2 regions of the Amycolatopsis acidiphila genome follow, and region 1 is predicted to be linked to the other one. Evidence: riboswitches for the same ligand, from Rfam matches in the RefSeq annotation. Region 1 holds a riboswitch; the other holds the start of a gene.
What was found. A riboswitch is a leader RNA that binds a small molecule or an ion and turns the genes downstream of it on or off. The one in region 1 is predicted to bind thiamine pyrophosphate.

Region 1 (5,421 bases):
TCCTTCACGGCCAGGTCACCGAGCCGCATCGAGCCCGACGCGACCAGCGTGGCGAGCGCCGAAATCGCGCCGTGCCCGGGACCGGGCGATCCCGCCTGCCGCAGCGAGCGCGACAGCCTGCCCACTGCCAGGAACAACCGCCCGGCGACGTCCTCGGTCGTCGACGTGTCCACCTCGGGCTCCTTCTGTTCGCCGTTCCCCCGACCCCCGAAGGGTGCGGACAACCATACGTGGTTCCCCTGTCTGAGTACGGTGAACACCCGAAAAGGGGCATTCCGCGTCGTCGCGCCTCAGCGGGCCGGCGAAGACGCCTGCGCCCAGAACCGCTGCGGAACCCGGCCCGCGCCGCGCGCGAGCCGGCCCGCGACCACCGCCGAACGCATCGCGTGCGCCATCCGCTCCGGGTCCTGCGCCCGCGTCACCGCCGTCGACAGCAACACCGCGTCGCAGCCCAGCTCCATCGCCAGCGCTGCGTCCGACGCCGTGCCGATACCCGCGTCCAGCACGATCGGCACGCCCGCGCGGGACACGATCAGCTCGATGTTGTGCGGGTTCCGGATGCCGAGCCCCGTCCCGATGGGCGCGCCGAGCGGCATCACCGCGGCACAACCCGCCTCCTCCAGCCGCAGCGCCAGCACCGGGTCGTCGTTGGTGTACGCGAACACCGTGAACCCGTCGTCGGCCAGCCGCTCCGCCGCGTCGAGCGTCTCGACCGGGTCCGGCAGCAGCGTCCGGTCGTCGGCGTGCACCTCCAGCTTGATGAGGTCGGTCTCCAGCGCCTCGCGCGCCAGCTGCGCCGTCAGCACGGCCTCGGCAGCGCTCCGGCAGCCCGCGGTGTTCGGCAGCAGCCGGATCCCCAGCCGCCGCACGAGCTCCAGCACCCCGGACCCGCCCTCGGCGTCGGCCCGGCGCATCGCGACCGTGGTCAGCTCGGTCCCGGACGCCACCAGCGCCCGTTCCAGCACCGCCAGGTTCGCCGCGCCACCGGTCCCGATGATCAGTCGCGAGCCCAGCTTGTGCTCGCCGATCGCGAGCTCGTCGCCCTCCAGCATGTCCTCACCCACCTTGTACCGCCGTCAGGATTTCCAGCCGCGCGCCCGCGGGCACGACCACCTCGGCCCAGTCGCCCCGCCGGACGACCTCGCCGTCGAGCGCCACCGCGATCCCGCGCGGCGCCGTGCCCAGTGCCTCGAGCAGCCCGGCCACCGTCGTCCCGTCCGGGAACGTCCGCCAATCGCCGTTGATCCGTACTTCCATCACTTCGCTCCCAGCCGATGTGGATGTGCCGCTTCGACGTGCGGAGGCGGCGCGGCGCCGTCGAGCCACGCGACGATCGCGTCCGCGGTCACCGGGGCCATCAGCAGCCCGTTGCGGTGGTGGCCCGTGGCCGCGAAGACGCCTTCGCCGAGCTCGCCGATGAACGGCAGCGTGTCGACGCTCGCCGCGCGAAGGCCCGCCGCGGTCTCGACGAGCTCGTACTCGTCGATGCTCGGGAAGATCCGTTCCGCGCCTTCGAGCAGCTCGCGCACCCCGCGCGCGCTCACGGTCTCGTCGAACCCGGCCTCGTACTGCGTCGCGCCGAGCACCAGCTCGCCGCCCGCGCGTGGCACCAGGTAGATCGGCCGCCCCTCGACGACGGCACGCACGGTGCGCGACGGCGGCGGCAGGCTCGTCCGCCGGGCTCGCAACCGCAGGATCTCGCCCTTCAGCGGCCGGACGGCCAGCGCCGGGTGCAGCCGCGCGCTGCGTGCACCGGCGGCGATCACCGCGACCTCGCACGGCACCTCCCCGGACACGGTGCGGACGCGGCCGGTTTCCACCTCGGTCGCGTCGTCGTCGACGAACTTGACGCCGTGCCGGATCGCGGCGGCCTGCAGCGAACGCAGCAGCTTGCGGTTGTCGACGGCCAGGTCACCCGGCACGAGCAGGGCCCGCACGCCGCTGACCCCCGGTTCGAGCGAGCGCAACTGTCGCCCGGTGACGGACTCGACCTCGCGGCCGACCGTGCGCAGGTAGTCGGCGAGCACGCCCAGCTGGTCGGCGTCGCCGCGGTCGAGCGCGACCACGACGGTGCCGGTGGTCGACAGGCCAGGGTCGCCACCGTCTTCGGCAAGTGCGGCCGCGAACGCCGGCCACCGCCGCAGCGACTCCTCGCCCAGGTGCAGCGCGGCTTCCTCGCCGGGCCAGGCTTCGGTGACCGGCGCGAGCATCCCGCCCGCGACCCACGACGCACCGCACCCCGGCGAACGATCGATGACCGTCACGTCGTACCCGGCGGCCGCGGCACGCCAGGCCACGGACAGGCCGATGACGCCGCCACCGACGACTGCCAGCTGGTTCACCACAGAAATCACGCTCCCTGCGCCGGCATGATCCGGATCAGGTTCCACGGTCGGAGCGGTTCCGGCTCCCTCTCAGCCCGTGTCCTCGGGCTCCCGTGCGGACACCTCCACGTTACCTCTTGCACTACCGTGACCATCATGCCAGGCCTCAGTGGGGATCAGATCAGGAAGCGGCTCGACGCGGCGCGGCTCTACCTGTGCACCGACGCGCGCAGTGAGCGCGGCGACCTCGCCGAGTTCGCCGACGCGGCGCTCGCCGGAGGCGTCGACATCATCCAGCTCCGCGACAAGACCAGCGGAGCGCCGCTCGAGGCGAAGCAGGAGCTGGCCGCGCTGGAGGTGCTCGCCGAGGCGTGCGCCCGGCACGGCGCACTGCTCGCGGTGAACGACCGGGCGGACGTCGCGCTCGCCGTCGACGCGGACGTTCTGCACCTGGGCCAGGACGACCTGCCGGTGCCGCTCGCGCGCCGCGTCATCGGGGACGAGCCGGTCATCGGCCGCTCCACGCACTCCGTCGAACAGGCACGGGCGGCGGCGGCGGAACCGGGCGTGGACTACTTCTGCACCGGGCCGTGCTGGCCGACCCCGACCAAGCCGGGCCGCTCGGCGCCGGGCCTGGACCTGGTGCGGGCGACGGCCGGGGCGACGCGGCCGTGGTTCGCCATCGGCGGGATAGACGACGAACGCCTGCCCGAGGTGCTCGAGGCAGGCGCTACCCGTGTCGTGGTGGTGCGGGCGATCACCGAGGCCGAGGACCCGCAGGCCGCGGCCCGCCGGATCGTCTCCGCCCTGCCGTAGCGGTCAGCCGCTGGTCGGGCCGGCGCTCTCGGTCGGCGTCGCCGAAGCCGTCTGCGAGGCGCTGCTCTGCGAGGGCTGTTCCTGCTGAGTGGTGCTGGGGACGGACGTCTCGCTCTGCTCGGTCGAGGTGGCGGTCGGACGCGACTTCGAGGTCTGCGTCTCGGTGACCGTCGTCGTCTCGTGCGTGGTGGTCGCCGAACCGCCCGACCTGCCCACGACCTGGCCGAACGTGGTGCCCGAACCACCTGAAACCGCGTGCCCGGTCAGGCTCTCGAACCCGGTCAGGGCCAGCATCCCGACGAGAAACGCCACGACGCTGGTGCCCGCGATGAGCGTCCAGCGGTTCTTCCACCAGGGCGGCTTCGGCTTGGTCTCGGGCTTCGCCAGCACCTGCGTCGGTGCCCCCGTCGCGTTCTGCACCGCGGTCGCGTTCTGCGCGCCGGGCCGGGGGAGGTACACCGTGCGCTCCCCGCCGCCGGACTGCCCCGCGCCCGCCATCGGCAGGTACTGGGTGGGCTGCACCCGGTTGACCGCCGTCGCCGGCAGCTGCCCCTGCTGCGCCGGCCCGGGCTGTATCAGCGGGTTGGCCGGGAGCCGCGGCGGCGGTTCGACGAACCGCGTCTCCTGCCGCAACCGCGTGTCGGTCAGCGCCAGCACCTCGGCCGTCTTGCGGGCGGCCTCCTTGGTGCGGCGCAGCGACCGCAGGTACACCTCACTGCCGATCGTGGTGATGATGCTGGCGATCCCCGCGCCCGCGACGGTTCCCCCCACGCCCAGCGTCGAACCCAGGAACGCCGCCGTGATCGCGGCGAGTGCCGACGCGACCACCTGTGCCGGCTTGAGACCGGTCTTCTGAGTCTCTTCCTTTTCCTCGGTCATGATTCCGATCTGCTCGCAAGTTGCCCCACCGTGATCCCACGGTGTCCAACGTGTTAGTCGATCGGAATGCTCCCGGCGTTAGCAGTTTCGTGAGCAGCACCACGACGACTGTCCACTTTGGATCAAGCGGCCTTCACCACGACCTCATACCCGTGAAATCCGGATTCATCCGCGAACGTGCGTAGGCGGTCCGTCGACGGCGCAGTGCAGGCACTTTCCTAGATCAAGCTTCCCTTGCGGCGCAACGTGTTCCGGCGCCAACACGGAGTTACGGACACCGAGCCCGCACAGCGCCCCGACGACCGCGAGCCCGGCGCAGACGAGAAGCGAGACCCGCCAGCCCGAGGTGAGCGCGGCGGGATCGGAATACGACTCGCCGGTAAGTCCGGCGATCGCGGGCAGCACCGCGATGGCGATCAGGTTTCCGGCGCGGGCGATCGCGTTGTTCACGCCCGAGGCGACTCCGGCGTGCTCGTCGGGCACCGCCGCGAGCACGGTCGCCGTCACCGGCGCGACCACCGTGGCCAGGCCCAGCCCGAACACGACGATCGCGGGCAGCACGCTGCCGACGTAGGACGAGCCAGGGCCGACCCGCGTCAGCAGCAGCATGCCCGTCGCCAGCAGGCACGGCCCCACGACCAGCTGCGTTCGCGGCCCGATGCGCTGGGCGAGCGCGCCGGAACGCCCGGACAGCAACAACATGATGATCGTGATGGGCAGCCCGGCGAGGCCGGCCGCGGTGGGCGAGTAGCCGAGCGAGACCTGCAGCTGCAGCACCAGCAGCATCATCACGCCGCCGAGCGCGGCGTAGACGACGAAGGTCAGGCCGTTGGACAGGGTGAACGTGCGGTCCGCGAACATGACCGGCGGCACCAGCGGGGTGGCCGAGCGCAGCTGCAGCCGGACGAACGCGGCGAGCCCGGCGAGGCCGACGACCGCCGCGACGAGCACCAGCGGGTCGGCGACCCCTCGTCCGGGCGCCTCCACCAGGGCCGCGGTGATGCCGGCGAGCCCGATCGCGCCGAGCACGGAGCCGGTCACGTCGATCCGGCCGCTCACGGTCTCGTCGCGGGACTCGGGCACGTACTTGCGGGCGAGCCAGACGCACACCACGGCGATCGGCAGGTTGATCAGGAAGCCCAGCCGCCACGACCACACCTGCACGAGCAGGCCGCCGACCAGCGGGCCGATCGCGGCCGCGAGGCCGCCGAGCCCGGACCAGGCGCCGATCGCGCGCCCGCGGTCGGCGCGGACGAACGACGCCTGCAGGATCGCGAGCGAGCCGGGCGTCAACAACGCGCCGCCGATGCCCTGCAGCACGCGCGTGCCGACCAGCATCGGCGTCGACACCGCGAGCCCGCACAGCACTGAGGAGGCGCCGAACCACACGACGCCGATGACG
Region 2 (5,421 bases), 490 kb from region 1:
GCGCTGGCGCCAGATCACGTATTTCACACCGAGGCGCGACTGGTTCGACAGGACGTAATCGGCCAGCTTGTTTCCCGTCGCGGTGTCGACCATGAAATCCAGGGCCAGGCCGTCGGGATGGTCGCTTTCGCCGCCACGGGCGGCGCGGCCGAGAACCGTGTCGACGCCGAACATCGCCTTGAGGTAGTTGCCCGCCTGCGCGACCTGGGGCTGGGCACCGGCCAGGACGGATGAACACGCGTGACCGACGGCCGCCATCGTCGTCGGCTTCGTGCTGGTCTTCGGTGTTGTGGTGGACGGCCGAGGGGTGGTCGTTGACGGTGGTGGGACCGTCGTCGGGGGCGGCGTCGTGGTCGTGGCGGACGTCGAGACTGGGGCCGGGGCCTTCATCTCGGCGGCCGCCAGGCTCGGGGTGTCATCGTGCCGTGGTCCTCCCGCGATCCAGATCGTGAACCCCAGGAGAAAAGCCGCCGCCAGTGCGACCACGGTCGGCAGAATGCGCGCCCGTGATCTTGACCTATGTCGACCCACCATTGTCGAGCACCATTTCCGATACTGCTGGTAATTGGTTTGTTACCAGCTCGTTATTGGCTGAACCGACGCCACATTACGAATCGGACAACACGAAGTCACTAGTCCGTGAGAAGCGGCACAGATCAACAGGCGCATCGAGAGGCGCTGGTGGCGGAGGTGGCGCTTGGGCTGCGGTGGCGGAGGCGGTGCCGGAGTGGCGCGGAGGTGGCGCTTGGCCAGTGGCGCCGGACGTCCCGCTTGGCCGGTGGCGCGGCAGAGGTGGCGTGGCGGGGCACGCAGTGGCGGAGGTGGTGCGGCACGGGCGGCGCGGCGGGTGGCCTGCGGAGGTGGCGCTTGGCAAGCGGCGCGGTCGCGTAGAGAAAAGTGGGCGACGGCGCGGGTGTCGAAACCGGAGTACGGACGCGGGTCGGCTCGAGGTTCAGCCGACCCCCCGAGGTGCGTCGAGTGACGCGGGGGCACGGCGGTCGATCGCGCGCGGCGTGGCCGCGAAGGTGTGACGCGCCGGGGAGCGAGATGCCGATGCGGAAAGTGGTGTCGGGAGCCCGAGAAGGGCTCCCGGCGAACCTCAGAGGCTCAGGCGGCGAAGCCGAGCAGGATGACGGCCAGCAGGGTGATCGTGGTGGCGGTGACGGCGATCCACGCGCGCTGGGTCGCGGACAGGACGGGGGCGGTGCTGTTCATGGCGTTCCCTGGGTTGCAGCGGGCTTTTCCGCCGGTGAAACCGCCTTGATCAAGGCGCCCGTTACTGCCCTGTGTCGGAAATCACTCTCCGGGGTGCCGACTTCGTGCCGTGTGCCAGAGAACCGCCCCTGCGGCAGCGATCATCAGCACGAACGACAGCCCGCCGACGACGATCGCGCGGGTTTCGCTCGTGGGCTGCACCGCGGCGCCGCCTCGGGGAGTGACTGCCCTGGGCGTCGTGTCCTGGGGTGCGTCCGCGACAACGCCCGTAGCGACGCCGCCGGGCAAGGCCACCGCCTCAGCGACGGCGCTCGGCAACAGCCCGAACAACAGCACCGCCGACACCACCGCGACCCCAGCGGCCTTCGACAAGAACAAGATCTTCGACATCGTGCGTTCCCTCCACCAGGGCAACGCAGGACACCCCGCGGGATGTTGCCGCGGTAGCCGAGATCACAGGTCGTCGACTATCCCGTCGATCTCGCCCGCCAGGGAGACGTCCTTCTCGGTCAGCCCGCCGGCCGAGTGCGTGCTCAGCCGGAACACCAGGGTCCGCCAGCGGATGTCGATGTCGGGATGATGGTCCGCGCCCTCCGCGACCTCCGCGACCCGGTTCACCACCTGGATCGCCTGCGGGAAGCTGCCCAGCTCGGCCGTGCGCTCGAGCGCGTCCCCTTCGCGCTTCCAGTGCGGCAGCCTCGTCAGCGCCTCCATGATCTCGTCCTCGCTCAGTAGCTTCGCCATCCCTCCATCGTGACGGGTACGCTGCTGGGTTGCCACGGGAGTCCGGCACCAGGCCGGGCTGAGAGGCGGGTCCACCCCCGCGACCGTTCGCACCTGATCCGGATCATGCCGGCGCAGGGAGGCCCACATCCCCTCCTGCCGGTGAACGCAAGGAGGGGCCATGAGAGGCAAGTGGAGCGCGGCCGTCGTGCTCGGCCTGACCGCCGCACTGACCACGGGCTGCACACTCGTCGGCGGGGGCTCGGACGACAGCGCCGCGTCCACGGTCACCCTGGTCACCCACGACTCCTGGGCCGCGCCGCAGCAGGTGCTCGACGCCTTCCAGCAGCAGACCGGCATCAAGATCGACGTGATCAAGAAGGGCGACGCGGGCGCGCTGACGAACTCGCTCGTGCTGACCAAGGCCAACCCCATCGGCGACGTGGCCTACGGCGTCGACTCGACGTTCGCCTCGCGCGCGCTCGGCGAAGGCGTCTTCGACTCCTACACGAGTCCGGAGGCCGATCGCGGCCCGCAGCGCTACGCCGTCGACAGCGAGCACCGGCTCTCGGCCGTCGACCTCGGCGACGTGTGCCTCAACGTCGACACGAACTGGTTCGCGCAGAAGGGAATCCCCGCGCCCACCGGCTACGACGATCTCACCGACCCGCAGTACAAGGACCTGCTCGTCGTGGAGAACCCCGCGACCTCCTCGCCCGGTCTCGCGTTCCTGCTCGGCACCATCGCGAAGTACGGCGAGCAGGGCTGGCAGGGGTACTGGCAGAAGCTCAAGGACAACGGCGTGAAGTCCGACAGCGGCTGGGAAGAGGCCTACAGCCAGGACTTCTCCGGCTCGTCGGGCAACGGCCCGCGGCCCATCGTGGTGTCCTACGCGTCCTCGCCCGCCGCCGAGATCGGCGCCGACGGCAAGCCGCGGACGAAGGCGCTGCTCGACACCTGCTACCGGCAGGTCGAGTACGCCGGGGTGCTGGCGGGCACCAAGCAGCCGGACAAGGCGCACAAGGTGATCGACTTCCTGCTGTCGCAACAGTTCCAGGCGACGGTCGCGGACAACATGTACGTCTACCCGGCCCGCCAGGGCGTCGACCTGCCGAAGGGCTGGGCCGAGGCCGCGCCGCTCCCGCAGAGCTCGGCGAGCCTGCCGGGCGACCAGGTGCAGGCCGGGCGTGAGCGGTGGATCGGCCAATGGCGCTCGTTGCTCGGCCAGTAAGCCGCGCCGGCCTGGGCCTGCTGGCCCTCGTGCCACTGGGGTTCCTGGTCGTCTTCTTCGCGTGGCCGGTGCTGGCGATCCTCAAGCGGGGCTTCGTCGGCAACGGGGTGCTGACCGCGCTCGCGCAGGGCGAGACCTGGCGGCTGGCGTGGTTCACCGTCGCGCAGGCCGCCGGCTCGACGGCCATCGCCGTGGTCGGCGGGATGCCGCTGGCCTTCGTGCTCGCGAGGGTCCGGCTGCCGGGCGTCGGCCTGATGCGCACGCTCGTGCTGGTGCCGTTCGTGCTGCCGACCGTCGTGGTGGGGCTCGCGTTCCGCGCGTTGTGGCCGGACGGCGGGGTCCTGTCGATCGTGCTCGCCAACGCCTTCTTCAACGTCGCCGTGGTCGCCCGGACGGTCGCGGGACTGTGGTCGCACCTCGACTCCCGCGCGGAGGACGCCGCCCGTGCGCTCGGCGCATCGCGCTGGCGGGCGTTCCGCTCGGTCACGCTGCCCGCGTTGCTGCCGGCGATCACCTCGGCCGCCGCGGTCGTGTTCCTGTTCTGCGCCACCAGTTTCGGTGTCGTGCTGGTGCTCGGCGGCGCGCGGTTGCGCACCCTGGAGACCGAGATCTACCTGCGCACCGAGAACCTGCTGGACCTGACCGGCGCGGCGGCGCTCTCGCTGGTGCAGATCGCCGCGGTGCTCGCCGCGTTGCTCCTGGGGGCCGCCGCCCGGCGGCGACGGGAGATCGCGCTCAAACTCCGCGCCCGCGGGGAGACCGCGCGGAAACCGGTGAAGGGCGAGTGGTGGGTCGTCGCGGCCGCCATCGCGGTGGTCGGGCTGCTGCTGACGCCGATCGTCGCGCTGCTGATCCGCTCGGTGTCCACTGAGGACGGTTGGAGCCTCGCCGGGTATCGCGCGCTGTCCAGCACCGGCAACGCCGGCACCCTCCAGATCTCGGGGTGGGGATCGGCGGTGAACTCGTTGATCACGGCGACCGACGCCACCGTGCTCGCCCTGGTGATCGGGGTGTCTGCCGCGGTTCTCGTGGTCACGCTCCGCCGCGCACCCGGCCGCGTACCGCACGGGCTCGCCGAGACCATGGATGCCGCGCTGATGCTGCCGCTCGGTGTCTCCGCGGTGACCGTCGGCTTCGGCTACCTGGTCACCCTCGACGCGCTGCCCGGTGACCTGCGGACGTCCCCGCTGCTGGTGCCGCTCGCGCAGGCGCTGGTGATCATCCCGCTCATCGTGCGGATGGTGCTACCCGTGCTGCGTTCCATCGACGACCGCCTGCGCCAAGCCGCCGCGACGCTGGGCTCCGGGCCGCTGCGGGTGTGGCGGGAGATCGACGTGCCGCTCGCGATCCGGTCCGTCGTGGCCGCGGCCGGCTTCGGCTACGTCGTGGCGCTCGGCGAGTTCGGTGCGACGAGCTTCCTGGCGCGGCCGCAGACGCCGACGCTGCCGGTGGCCATCGCGTCCCTGATCGGGCGCCCCGGACAGCTGAACAACCAGATGGCCTATGCCGCCTGCGCGCTGCTCATGCTGGTGACGGCGGCCGCCGTGGTCGTGATCGACCGGTTCGGCTCCGGCCGGGTGGGGGAGTTCTGATGTCGCTGTCCGTGCAAGGCCTGACCGTCCGCTACGGGTCGTTCACCGCCGTCCGCGACGCGGAGCTGGACATCGCCGACGGCGAGGTCCTCGCGCTGCTCGGCCCGTCCGGCTCCGGCAAGTCCACGCTCCTGCGCGCGATCACCGGGCTGGAGCCGCTCGCCGCCGGCACCGTGCGCTGGGACGGTGCAGACCTGGCGGACGTGCCGGTGCACCAGCGCGGGTTCGGGCTCGTGTTCCAGGACGGGCAGCTGTTCCCGCACCGCGACGTGGCGGGCAACATCGCTTTCGGGCTGCGGATGCGGAAGATGCCCGTGAGCGAGCGCGCGCAGCGCGTGACGAGACTGCTCGACCTGGTCGGCCTGACCGGCTACGAGCGGCGCCGGGTGACCGAGCTGTCGGGTGGGGAGGCGCAGCGCGTCGCGCTGGCGCGGGCGCTCGCGCCAGAGCCGCGGTTGCTGCTGCTGGACGAGCCACTGTCCGGTTTGGACGCCGGGCTGCGGGAGCAGCTCGCGGTCGAGCTCGCCGAGGTCCTGCGCAGCGCGAAGATCACCACGCTGCTCGTCACGCACGACCAGGAGGAGGCGTTCACCCTCGCCGACCGGGTCGCCGTGCTGCGGGGCGGTGAGGTCCGCCAGGTCGGCGCCGTGCGCGAGGTCT

Region 2: linked by a shared signal. The riboswitch ahead of LWP59_RS33425 (thiamine ABC transporter substrate-binding protein) and the one ahead of thiO (glycine oxidase ThiO) in region 1 are both predicted to bind thiamine pyrophosphate.

The regions. Positions count from the first base shown of each region.
Region 1 covers NZ_CP090063.1:7,334,722-7,340,142, forward strand. Annotated here, with positions in the region: gene LWP59_RS35865 (MarR family winged helix-turn-helix transcriptional regulator) at 1-173, opposite strand, end outside; gene thiG (thiazole synthase) at 291-1,052, opposite strand; gene thiS (sulfur carrier protein ThiS) at 1,057-1,257, opposite strand; gene thiO (glycine oxidase ThiO) at 1,257-2,345, opposite strand; TPP riboswitch at 2,340-2,449, opposite strand; gene thiE (thiamine phosphate synthase) at 2,481-3,140, shown strand; gene LWP59_RS35890 (hypothetical protein) at 3,144-4,019, opposite strand; gene LWP59_RS35895 (MFS transporter) at 4,185-5,421, opposite strand, start outside.
Region 2 covers NZ_CP090063.1:6,842,277-6,847,697, reverse strand. Annotated here, with positions in the region: gene LWP59_RS33440 (hypothetical protein) at 1-486, opposite strand, end outside; gene LWP59_RS33435 (hypothetical protein) at 1,297-1,605, opposite strand; gene LWP59_RS33430 (4a-hydroxytetrahydrobiopterin dehydratase) at 1,669-1,959, opposite strand; TPP riboswitch at 1,984-2,096, shown strand; gene LWP59_RS33425 (thiamine ABC transporter substrate-binding protein) at 2,120-3,169, shown strand; gene LWP59_RS33420 (ABC transporter permease) at 3,145-4,761, shown strand; gene LWP59_RS33415 (ABC transporter ATP-binding protein) at 4,761-5,421, shown strand, end outside.